Regions from separate parts of the Bacillus cereus group sp. RP43 genome, predicted to be linked through region 3. Evidence: riboswitches for the same ligand, from Rfam matches in the RefSeq annotation. Region 3 holds a riboswitch; each other region holds the start of a gene.

Region 1 (3,160 bases), 3.8 Mb from region 3:
CAACGACAAGTCCGCTTAGTACATCGTTATGCCCACCTAAATATTTCGTTGCACTATGAAGTACGATGTCGGCACCTTCTGTTAATGGTTGCTGTATATAAGGAGTGTAGAATGTGTTATCTACAATAAGAAGTAGTCCGTGTCTTTTCGCTACACTTGTGACAGTGGCAATATCAGTAACTTGCATTAATGGATTAGTCGGAGTTTCTATGAAAATAGCCTTCGTTTCAGTTGTGATAGCTTGCTCAATTTGTTTAATAGATTGTGTATTTACGTATCTACATCGAACATTCCACTTTTTTTCATGTTCAGAAAATAATCGATACGTTCCTCCATATAAATCTTCAGATACAATAAGTTCATCCCCAGAACGGAATAACGAAAGGACAAGGAGAACAGCTGCCATTCCTGAACTGCAGGCATAACCTTGTTCGCCATATTCTAAGTCTGCGATTGCCTGTTCTAAAAGACCACGAGTTGGATTTCCAGTTCGTGAATAGTCAAAGCCGGTAGATTTACCAAGTCCTTCGTGACGATAAGCGGTTGAGAAATAAACGGGTGGATTAACAGTTCCTGTTGTAGTTTCGCTACGATTTCCGATTTGTGCTAGTTTTGTTTCGATAGTTGACATGTAAAAATTCCTCCTTTTTAAATTGAACGAGTAGTTGAATATAAAATAAAAAAAGCCTTCTAAGAAGAAGGCTTTCGGATTGAATAGAGTCTTCTTCTCATCTGTCAAATCTTTGACAATTTGCTGGAATTAGCACCTTATTAACAAATTGTTAATGGTTGCTGAGGCGTCATAGGGCCAGTCCCTCTACCTCTCTAGATAAGAATGTTCGTATGAAATTTTTATTATGTTTTTAACTTTACAACAAAAGTTAACTGAATTGCAACTTTATTTTAAATAATTTTTATTTTTCCGCAAGTGTCATTGACTTTTATTTTAGTGCGTGCTAAATTTATAAAAAATTAACAAACATTGTTAAAAGGGGAACGTATTTCCTTTTAGCTACATAAATAAAATAATAAAGACAAACTCTTATTGAGAGCGGTGGAGGGAAAGGCCCTGTGAAACCCGGCAACCTTCAAACTAAATGTTTGAAACGGTGCTAAAACCTGCAAAACGTGTGTTTTGCATAATAAGAGGAGGAACAATTATGTCCCCCTCTTCAAAGCGAAGAGGGGGTTTTTATATTGATAGAAATGAGGGAGATTCGTGAAATTACTAGATTTATTATCAAAAGGAATTGTAATAGGTGATGGTGCGGTTGGAACGTTATTACATTCGCATGGTTTACAAAGTAGTTTTGAAGAATTGAATTTGTCTGATCCAGACTTAATTATATCGATTCATAAACAATATGTAGCTGCTGGAGCGGATGTTATTCAAACGAATACGTATGGGGCAAATGAAGCGAAATTACGTATGTATGGATTAGAAAATCAAGTTGTCCAAATTAATAGAGCGGCAGTGAATATTGCGAAAGCATCAGTAACAGAGCGGAATGCAATTTTAGGGACAATTGGAGGTATGAAACATATTGGTGCTGTTACAACGACTGATATAGAGCGAGAATTTATGTTACTTGAGCAGGCAGGTGCTCTACTAGAAGAACAGGTTGATGGATTATTATTAGAAACTTTTTATGATGAATTTGAATTATTACATGCCGTTAAAGTATTGCGTAAACAAACGAATATTCCGATTGTTGCTCAGTTAGCGTTGCATGAGGCAGGTACGACTCAAAATGGGAATGATGTCAATGAAATATTAAAACAGCTTTTAGATTACGGTGCAAATGTTGTTGGATTGAACTGTCAACTAGGACCACTTCATATGACGGAAGCTTTTAAAATGATATCGATTCCTCAAGATGGCTACTTGTCAGCATATCCAAATGCAGGTCTCCCGAATTATGTGGAAGGGCGTTACGTATATGAGGGAAGTCCAGCGTATTTTGAAGAAATGACACCGAAATTTATTGAGCAAGGTATTCGGTTATTGGGTGGTTGTTGTGGTACAACACCAGAACATATTGAAAGTATGAAGCGTGCTATTGCAAATATTGCACCTGTAATAGTAAAGGAGACGGTTCCACGGCCTAAAGTGGTCCATACACAGGAGAAGCGTTCGAGAGCTCATGTCACTCTCGCAGAAAAGGCAAAGAAACAAACGACAGTTGTAGTGGAATTAGATCCACCGAAAACGTTAGACACGCAGCGGTTTTTTGAAGGGGCAAGAGCACTGAAAAGGGCTGGAGCGGATACTATTACTCTAGCAGATAATTCATTAGCATCTCCTCGCGTTTCGAATATGGCTATGGGTGCATTATTAACGAAGCATGATATTCCAGTATTGACGCACTTAACATGTAGAGACCATAACGTTATTGGACTACAGTCTCACTTGCTTGGATTATCAGCATTAGGTATGGAGGAAGTGCTAGCTTTAACTGGTGATCCAGCGCGCGTTGGTGATTTTCCAGGTGCAACTTCTGTATATGATTTGTCATCTATAGAGCTAATTAAAATGATTAAAGAGATGAACGACGGTCGCTCTATTTTAGGGAAATCAATTGGTCCAGCAACAAGGTTTTCTGTCGGAGGGGCATTCAATCCTCATGTAAGGCATTTAAAAGCAGCGGTAAAACGAATGGAACGAAAAATAGATGCTGGAGCAGAATATTTCTTAACTCAGCCGATTTATGATGTAGCTTTAATTAAAGAAGTATATGAAGCGACAAAGCATTTGGAACAACCAATCTTTATTGGAATTATGCCGTTAGTAAGTAAGCGGAATGCAGATTTTCTTCATTTTGAAGTGCCGGGTATTACTCTTCCAGAAGAGATAAGGCAAAGAATGGATGGACATGAAACGAAAGAGGCTGCTATCGAGGAAGGAATTCGTATTTCACAAGAGTTGATCGATGCGGCAATGAAATATTTTAACGGTATTTATCTTATTACGCCGTTTTTAAAATATGAAATTACAGAACATCTCGTGAAATATGTGAGAGAAAAGCAAGAAGTGAAAGAAGGTATTAATTGATGAAACGAATAGAAGAGAGATTACAACATGAAATTTTAATATTAGATGGTGCAATGGGAACGATGATCCAGCAAGAAGACTTAACAGCGGAAGATTTTGGAGGAGAAG
Region 2 (3,160 bases), 1.2 Mb from region 3:
GCAATTGTTGTTGGTCTATTAATAGCGAACATTTTCCAACCTGGAAAAGGCGTTGATATGGATAAGTTAACAAAAACAGATATTTCTAAATATACAGCTACGACAGAGCAAGTACAAAGTCATTCGTTTGCGGATACATTTGTAAATATTGTTCCGACGAACATTATGAAATCATTAGCTGAAGGTGATATGCTTGCTATTATCTTCTTCTCAGTATTATTTGGTTTAGGTGTAGCAGCAATTGGTGAGCGTGGCAAACCAGTTCTACAATTTTTCCAAGGTGTAGCAGATGCAATGTTTTATGTAACGAACCAAGTTATGAAGTTTGCACCATTTGGTGTATTCGCATTAATTGGTGTTACAGTTTCTACATTCGGATTAGCTTCATTAATTCCATTAGGGAAATTACTCATTGTAGTATACGGAGCAATGATCTTCTTCGTTGTAGTTGTATTAGGGCTTACAGCGAAAATATTCGGTATTAACATTTTCCAATTCTTTAAAATTTTAAAAGACGAGCTGATCTTAGCGTACTCTACAGCAAGTTCAGAAACGGTTTTACCGAAAATTATGGAGAAAATGGAAAAATTCGGTTGTCCGAAAGCAATTACATCTTTCGTTATTCCAACGGGTTATTCATTTAACTTAGATGGATCAACTTTATATCAAGCAATTGCGGCAATTTTCTTAGCGCAAATGTACGGTATTGAATTATCCATTACACAACAAATTACGTTATTACTTGTATTAATGGTTACATCAAAAGGTATCGCGGGTGTACCGGGCGTATCATTCGTTGTATTATTAGCAACACTTGGTACAGTAGGTATTCCAGCTGAAGGTTTAGCGTTTATTGCAGGTATTGACCGTATTCTAGATATGGCTCGTACAGCAGTTAACGTTGTAGGTAACTCTTTAGCGGCTGTAGTTATGTCTAAGTGGGAAGGTCAATATGACGCTGAAAAAGGACAAGCCTATTTAAAAGAGATATCTGAAAAGGGTCAAGCGGCTTAATTATGATTTGAAAAGCTCTCACATATTATGTGAGAGCTTTTCTGTATGTAGAAGAGGAGAGAAAGTTATGAAACGTAAGTACGGTGATGGTTCTACGTGGAAGCGATTAATAGAGAAGACATACACAGTAAAACAAGTTGAAGCAGGTATGTTAGGAATATTGGATATAAAAAAGGTGAGAGAGCCTAGTTATAAAGAATACAATAGTAAAGAGCTTTGCATTGCAGGTGATGGGTATACATGGATGCAATATTTTACAAACGGAAATAACTTTGCGATTACAGCTATGTTAGACAATCAAAAACAATTAGTGCAATATTATATCGATGTGACAAAAGAATTTAAAATAGACGATCGTGGTTTACCTTATTTTGATGATTTATATTTAGATGTGGTATTGTTACCGAACGGTGAGATCTATGTACTGGATGAAGACGAGTTAGAGGATGCTTATAAAACTGGTGATGTTACAAAAGAAGAATATGAGTTAGCATGGAATACAACAAAATGGATTATCGCGACGATAAAAAATAGAGAATTTTATTGGATCTCAATATTGGATAAAGAAATCGAAAAGTTAAAATGATTGGTTTATTCACCTTTTTGTATAATTACCAAAAAAATCTATACAAAAAATAATTGACTTTTGTTTTGTAAGCGAGTAAAGTTAGAAAAGAAATTATTATTAAAAAATAAATATGAAACCTTCTTATAAAGAGAGGCGGAGGGACTGGCCCTACGATGCCTCGGCAGCGGACTCGATTTCAGAGTGCTGTGCCAAATCCAGCAAGCATGTGCTTGAAAGATGAGAAGAGTGTTTCTTATAGATGTATAAGACCTCTTCTCATTGGAAGAGGTCTTTTGTTATTCATTAGAAAAGGTTGAAAACTAGGGAGAGATGATACTTTGAAAGAAACGAGAGGAAATGGTTTAGCTTTATTACCACTTGGAATATTTTTGGCGCTATTTATTGGTTCTGGGATTATTACAGGTGATTTCTATAAATTGCCGATACTTGTAGCGATTTCAATTGCTGTAGGAATTGCTTTAGTGATGAATCGTAAGGAAAGCTTTAATGTGAAAGTAGAACGATTTGCTAAAGGTGCAGGAAACCCTGATATTATGATCATGGTTCTGATTTTTGTACTTGCAGGGGCGTTTTCTGAAACGGCAAAAGGAATGGGTGGAGTTGATTCCACTGTTAACTTAGCGTTATCTATTTTACCCCAAGGATTTATCGTTGCTGGAATTTTTGTTATAGGGGCATTTATTTCATTAGCGATGGGAACTTCAATGGGAACAATTGCTGCATTAGCACCGATTGCTGTAGGTATTAGTGGGCAAACTGATATCTCAATTGCGCTTACGATGGCTACTGTTGTGGGCGGAGCGATGTTTGGCGATAATTTATCATTTATTTCTGATACGACAATTGCTGCTGTTCGTTCGCAAGGAACAGAAATGAAAGATAAGTTTAAAACGAATTTTTTAATTGTATTGCCAGCTGCAGTCATTACAATTGTACTATTAGTAATGATTACTTTAGGTAATGATACAGAAATTAAAGCTCATACATTTGATTGGGTGAAGATTTTACCATACGCAGGTGTACTTGTTACAGCACTACTTGGCTGGAATGTACTCATTGTATTAACTGGTGGAACGGTACTATCTGGTGTTATCGGTCTTATAGATGGAAGTTATACGTTAGAGAGTTTCTTTAAAAGTGTAACGACTGGAATGGGCAGTATGATGGAGTTAGTGTTACTTGCCATTTTAATCGGTGGTATGGTTGAACTTATCCAGTATAATGGTGGCATTCAATATTTAATGAATCTTTTAACACGTAATATTCGTTCGAAAAAAGGAGCAGAGTTTGGTATTGCTGGCTTAGTGAGTATGACGAATATGTGTACAGCAAATAATACAATCTCTATCATTTTTACAGGTCCGCTTGCGAAAAACATTGCGGATCAGTATGAAATTGATCCGCGTAAATCAGCGAGTGTACTGGATCTTTTCTCATGCTGTATACAAGGGTTAATTCCATATGGTGCTCAAATGTTAACAGCGGCAGGATTTGCTGCGTTATCTCCGATCGAATTGTTACCATATGCATTTTATCCAATTTTAGTTGGAGTATGTG
Region 3 (3,160 bases):
CACTTGCAGTAAATGACGTTAAACTTTCGCCAATAAGCGAGAAAACAATAATTAGTAATAACGTCACTGCCCCTAAAACTGCTATAGGGTTTGATATAAACTTGCGAAACACTTCCTTCTTTCGGCTAATCGTTTGCTGATCTTTATTTATCGTTAATTCTTTTTTCTCTTCATTCGTTAATAACTGGTCATTAATTTCATAAGCCTCCATTTAAACATTCCCCTCCTTACGTAATAGAACGAATGCGCGGATCAACAATACGATGAATGATATCTGTAATAAAAATACATACAATTAATAGCGCACTATAGAAAATGGTTGTTCCCATAATTACCGGATAATCTCGGTTAAAAATACTATCTACAAAATATTTTCCTAAACCAGGAATTGAAAAGATTTTTTCAATAACGAAAGTTCCTGTTAAAAGTCCAGCCATTAATGGGCCAACAAATGTAAGTACCGGAACAATTGCATTTCGAAGAGCATGTCTTATAATGATTTTCTTAATTGGTATACCTTTCGCTCTCGCTAGCTTAATATAATCACTCTGCAACACTTCAATCATATTAGAGCGAACAAATCTTGTGATAACCGCGATTGGCCCGAGCGCTAATGCGAAGGAAGGTAATACAGTATGCTCGAAGGTTCCCCAAGACGCCACTGGTAGTAATTCAAATCGAATGGCAAATACTTGTATAAATAGTGGAGCTAAAATAAAACTAGGAATAGAAATACCGAGAATCGCAAGCAAGCTCACACTATAATCAATCACTTTCCCATGATATAGCGCGGCAAATGTACCTGCGGCAATTCCGACTAACAATGAAATAACAAGTGCTTGTAGACCAATAATTGCTGACGGTCCAAAACCGGTTGTTATAATTTCCGATACACCTTGACCCGTCGATTGAACAGATTCACCAAAATCAAAATGAACTACCCCATCCAAATAAGCAACATACTGATTCCATAACGGTTCATCAAGGTGATACTTCGCTCTCATGTTCTGTATCACTTCTTCAGGAAAGATTTTCGCATCTGACGAAAACGGATCCCCTGGAATAATATGCATAATTAAAAATGTTACTGTCGTAATAACCCATAGTGTAAATACCATAACCGATAGTTTTTTAATAACATACACTTCAATAACCCCCTAAACAAATGAATTTACTTTGTTTTATTGACATATTTGTTCCCATTACTCCTTCTCCACTTCTTAAAACACAAAAAGCCTTGATCTTAAAAAATAAGATCAAGGCTTAATAAAACTATGCCCATCACTTATCTTTCAAGACTTGCTTGCTGGAATTAGCACGGTGTTCTATTACAGAACCCGCTGCTGAGGTATCATAGGGCCAGTCCCTCTACCTCTCTGGATAAGTAAATTGCTATATTATTATTTGGTTCAAATTGTATATTTTGAATTATAATTCTGAAAAAATGAAAAGTCAATCTAATTGGATATATTTAGAAAAATCAGTTTTCAGTGGCATTATTTCTTAAAATCACTACTTTAACTTATAATAAAGTGAAACTTTAATCAGTCGGGAGTTTTGTCCATCCTTCACTGATTATTAGCCCACACCAATCGGGCTGCCCGCAAATAGCGGGATAAAATTAATTATTTTAAAGGAGTTATAAGATGGATCCCTTACTCCTAGCCACCATAGGATTGCCATTAACAATTGTCATACTCGTAATCATCGGCTTCTATAAACTCTTCATTAAAAAGAAACGTATCACTTCTTTTTATACTCCATTCGATAATATTACTGGACAAACAATTTCAGAATTTCACGAAGAACAGAAGGTATTAGTATCCGAGGATGAAGACGGAGATGGTAAGAAGAAAAAATAACCTTGCGCATGCGCAAGGTTATTTTTGGGCCTCTGTCTGAAAACGTTTATAGTATGTCGATGCTGTTGCAAAATTAATTTCTATATCACGAATTAATGATGAATCTTCTTCTTTAGCTAACTTCTGTAATTTTTTCATCGCTTGTTCCGATTCATTCAAGAAACCAACATATACCTCATGTTCTTGCTCTTTCGACTTTGGAACACGAATTTCTTTACGCATATTATCAATATCTTCTAACATGCTCGTTGTTACCTTTTGCACATCTTCTTTATATGTAGCATTCGTTATTTCCTTACCGCCCTTTTCTTTTGCCACTTCAAATAACTGTAACGCCTTATTAATTTCTTTATTTATTTTCGTATCATATTTTTCATGTACTGCGCTGTATTCTTTCATTTCTTCTGTTTGCTCAGTGGATTGCTCTACCTTTTCTTTCGGTTCTTTCGTATCTTTATTTCCATTACATCCTGCTAGAAGGATCATACTTCCCATTACAGCAATACCCAAAACCTTCTTCATCTCGAATTCTCCTTTTATCTACAGCTACTACTAATTATAGTTTCTTTTATCTCCACTTGTTATTATACCGAGAACGCCCTACTTTTTACACTTAAGACGATATCTTAATATACATACCAACATTTTTGTCACAGTATCGTCACTTTATGCAAATAACTTTTGCATGAGTTATTTCAAAGAAATGAAAAAAAGAGCTGATTCAGGGAAATGTTTGAATCAGCTCTTTTTTGTTAAGCCTCTAAATTTTGTTTTTGTTGCAGTTCAAACTGCTTTTCACTTCTTTTTGCCATGAATAAATAACATAACACAGCACCAATTTCACAAAGAGCTATAACAACACCCATAGGAAGTGCTGTATTGCTTCCACCAATACCTACTAGCGGTGCTACAAGTGCTCCTGAAATGAACTGTAATAAACCTAGTAAAGCTGACGCTGTTCCTGCTGCTTGTTTTTGATTTCTCATCGCTAACGAGAAGCCGGTTGTTGATACAACCCCAACACTTGATACAACAAGGAATAGCGAGCATAAAACACCGATTAGCCCTATTCCAAGTACGATTGTAAGTAGTAACGATAGACCGCCAACAGCCGCAATAATAATACCAACAACAAATAAAGTTTTTTCATTAACTTTCCCCGCTAAGCGGCCAGTAACTTGGCTAGCAATAATAATACCAATACCGTTAATTGCAAAGAACAAACTAAACTGTTGTGGTGATGCCCCGTATATATTTTGCAACACAAACGGTGAACCAGAAATATAAGCAAACATTGC
Region 4 (3,160 bases), 3.6 Mb from region 3:
TGTTTCACATGCATACGCATGTAAATGTACACCTTTCTCTTTCCCAATATAAAACGGTGCTAATGCAGTACCATATCTAGCAGTTGCGATACTCCCTGCATTACAAATTGTTAAAATTTTATCACCGTCTTTAAAACACGTTAAACCATGTTCTCCAATATTTCGGCACACAGCTTCATCCTCTTGCTGAATACGAAGCGCTTCTTCTTCTAATATTTTTTGCGCTTCTTTTATTGTAGCAACCTCTCGAATAGATTCTCTCATACGATCGATTGCCCAAAATAAATTGACTGCCGTCGGGCGTGATGTCCCTAAATAGTTACAATCTCTATTAAACTTCTTTTGAAACTCATCGATATTTATAGCATCGTATTTCTTTGCCGCAAGCGCCAAACCAAACGCAGCTACAATTCCAATTGCAGGTGCCCCGCGTACTTCTAACATAACAATGCTTTTCCATACCTCTTCAATAGTCGTTAATGTTTTAAACTCAGTAATATGCGGTAGTTTTGTTTGGTTTAATACGGCAATGGCATCGCCTTTCCAACTTACAGATCTCGGAACAGTAACAATTGTACTCATGCTTTTACGCCTCCAACTGTCTGTTGAAATAATGTTCGAAACAGTTGAATATCAGCACTCTTAGATTCATATTTTATTAGTTCTTTTCCTAAGTATAGCGCTTGCTTCTTAGCTTGAATTCTTTTTTCTTTATTTGCTATTTCATCTAAATCCGCTACATGCGCTAAGCCAATTGTTCTACGAATAAGTTCACATCCAGCAAATCCGACAGCATCAGTAAAGATATTTTGTAAAATAATCGGTAACCATTGTTTTTCTTTCGTATATGCTTCTACACCTTCTCCAATCCATAACCTCGTAAAAGCTTCTACAAAATAACTCCATGTCTTCTCTATATGGAAAAATAGTACATTTCTCTCTTCTTCTTCTCTAGATAAAGCATTTAATAATAAATTTGCAATAAATTGACCGATGTCAAATCCAAATGGACCGTACGTTGCAAATTCTGGATCAATTACTTTCGTTTCAGAAGGTGATGAAAATATACTACCAGTATGTAAATCTCCGTGTATGAGAGCTTCTTTTCTCGTTAAAAACTTATACTTATACTGTGCTACTTTTAATTTTAAATTTTTATCACTCCACAGTTCATCAACCACTAGTTGTAGCTCTGGTTCATAATCATTCGTATCATAATGACTAAACGGATCTGTAAACACTAAATCTTCTGTAATTTTGCTAAGGTCTGGGTTTACAAATGTACCCTCTAGTACCCTCTTCTCTTCTGACTGTAAACCGAAATCTGAAGTATAAAATAAAACATGTGCTAGAAAACGACCAATATGCTGGGATAAAAGAGGATACTCTTCTCCGTCTATTAATCCTTTTCTTGTAATCGTTAGTCTTGATAAATCTTCTATTACTGTCAATGCCAACTCCTCATCATGACTGTATACTTCTGGAACGTATTCCGGTACATACTTCGCGAAAATTTGTAATGCTTTACTTTCAATCGTTGCTCTTTTTATTGACAATGGCCAGCTCTCACCAACTACTTTTGCATATGGAAGTGCTTGTTTTAATATAATCGTCTTTTCTCCATCATCTAATTTGAATACGTAATTTAAATTGCCATCTCCAATTTCATGGCAGATTACATTCGCTTTCTTTTCAAAGTATCCATGTTCTTTTGCGTAGTGTACAGCTGTTACTTCTGTTAATGAATAATATCCCATCGTCTTCTCCCCCTTTTAATTCAGAGGTTTTTCTAGCACAAAAAAACCTCTTCCCACAAAGAAAGAGGTTTGAAGTTTATCTTCTCCCCTCTTATCTGCCAGAAAGTTTACTTTCTGCTGGAATTAGCACCGTGCCTTTTGGCGTCATAAACGCCCCATTTCACAATGGTATTACGGTCGGTTGCTGGGCTTCATCGGGCCAAATCCCTCCACCTGCTCTTGATAAGAGTTTTATAATTTTTAGAATCTTTAACTTTATGATGAAGACTATACCAAGAATAAAAATCACTTGTCAACATTTTATTTGTATAATTCTGGACGACGATCTGCAAAAACTGGAATTCCTTTGCGAACCTCTTTAATTTTCTCGAATTTAAGCTCTCCAAATAAAATAGATTCCTCTTCATCTGCCTCTACTACAACTTCACCCCACGGATCGACAATTAAAGAATGACCTGCAAACTCATTATTCGGATCCTTTCCTGCCCTATTACATGCTACAACATAACACTGATTTTCAACTGCTCTCGCCTGTAAAAGCAAACGCCAATGCCCTAAACGTACTAATGGCCATTCTGCTACAACAAATAAAACTTTTGCACCTTTAGCAGTATGAACACGCATCCACTCCGGAAAACGAATATCATAGCAAATTGTGCCAGCGCACTCTACATCATCTAGCTTAAATTCACCTGTCTCATTACCAGCTACTAAATATTTATGTTCATCCATAAGCTGAAATAAATGTACTTTACTATATTCATTGATTAGATTCCCTTCATTGTTTACAACATACATTGTATTTGTAACACCTTGCTCTGTTTGCTTCGCAATGGAACCACCAACAATATGTACACCATATTGTTTCGACCATTCTTTCAACTTTTCTTTCGTTTCTACTCCCTCTCTATCTGCAATTTCAGAAAGTCTCGTTAAATCATATCCTGTTGTCCATAGTTCTGGTAAGACGATAACATCTGGTCTTTCCTTCATCGCTTCACTTATTTTATTTTTAGCGTTCTCAATATTTTTTTCTACATCTCCAAAGACAATATCCATTTGAATACATGCGACTTTCATTTTTTCAGCCCCATTCTCATTTTTTTCTTTACAAAATACTGGAAAGATTATATCATTTGTCACTAGAATTGTAACAACTTTCAAAAGAGGTGGAAAGTATGAAATTATTTCAACCTTCTGAGATAGTAACATCATTGCCGACACAATTTTTCGCTTCACTTGTTGCAAAAGTTAACAAAGTCGTTGCAGCTGGTCACGATGTTATTAATCTAGGTCAAGGTAATCCAGATCAACCAACACCGCAGCATATCGTTAAAGCTTTACAAGATGCTGCTGAAAAGACCATTCATCATAAATATCCGCCATTTCGCGGACACGAAAGC

What was found. A riboswitch is a leader RNA that binds a small molecule or an ion and turns the genes downstream of it on or off. The one in region 3 is predicted to bind S-adenosylmethionine.
Region 1: another riboswitch for S-adenosylmethionine. It lies ahead of QCI75_RS05965 (bifunctional homocysteine S-methyltransferase/methylenetetrahydrofolate reductase); the one in region 3 lies ahead of QCI75_RS25750 (ABC transporter permease).
Region 2: another riboswitch for S-adenosylmethionine. It lies ahead of QCI75_RS19700 (Na+/H+ antiporter NhaC family protein); the one in region 3 lies ahead of QCI75_RS25750 (ABC transporter permease).
Region 4: another riboswitch for S-adenosylmethionine. It lies ahead of mtnK (S-methyl-5-thioribose kinase); the one in region 3 lies ahead of QCI75_RS25750 (ABC transporter permease).

The regions. Positions count from the first base shown of each region.
Region 1 is NZ_JARVHQ010000001.1:1,146,560-1,149,719, forward strand. It holds gene metI (cystathionine gamma-synthase/O-acetylhomoserine thiolyase) at 1-631, opposite strand, end outside; SAM riboswitch class I at 726-836, opposite strand; SAM riboswitch class I at 1,040-1,149, shown strand; gene QCI75_RS05965 (bifunctional homocysteine S-methyltransferase/methylenetetrahydrofolate reductase) at 1,220-3,052, shown strand; gene metH (methionine synthase) at 3,052-3,160, shown strand, end outside.
Region 2 is NZ_JARVHQ010000001.1:3,783,482-3,786,641, reverse strand. It holds gene gltP (glutamate/aspartate:proton symporter GltP) at 1-1,014, shown strand, start outside; gene QCI75_RS19705 (ribonuclease FAU-1 family protein) at 1,082-1,600, shown strand; SAM riboswitch class I at 1,721-1,826, shown strand; gene QCI75_RS19700 (Na+/H+ antiporter NhaC family protein) at 1,921-3,160, shown strand, end outside.
Region 3 is NZ_JARVHQ010000001.1:4,970,765-4,973,924, forward strand. It holds gene QCI75_RS25745 (ABC transporter permease) at 1-211, opposite strand, end outside; gene QCI75_RS25750 (ABC transporter permease) at 228-1,145, opposite strand; SAM riboswitch class I at 1,283-1,387, opposite strand; gene QCI75_RS25755 (DUF3951 domain-containing protein) at 1,647-1,862, shown strand; gene QCI75_RS25760 (hypothetical protein) at 1,881-2,384, opposite strand; gene QCI75_RS25765 (multidrug effflux MFS transporter) at 2,615-3,160, opposite strand, start outside.
Region 4 is NZ_JARVHQ010000001.1:1,349,228-1,352,387, reverse strand. It holds gene mtnA (S-methyl-5-thioribose-1-phosphate isomerase) at 1-582, opposite strand, end outside; gene mtnK (S-methyl-5-thioribose kinase) at 579-1,757, opposite strand; SAM riboswitch class I at 1,846-1,986, opposite strand; gene QCI75_RS07170 (carbon-nitrogen family hydrolase) at 2,058-2,921, opposite strand; gene QCI75_RS07165 (pyridoxal phosphate-dependent aminotransferase) at 2,936-3,160, shown strand, end outside.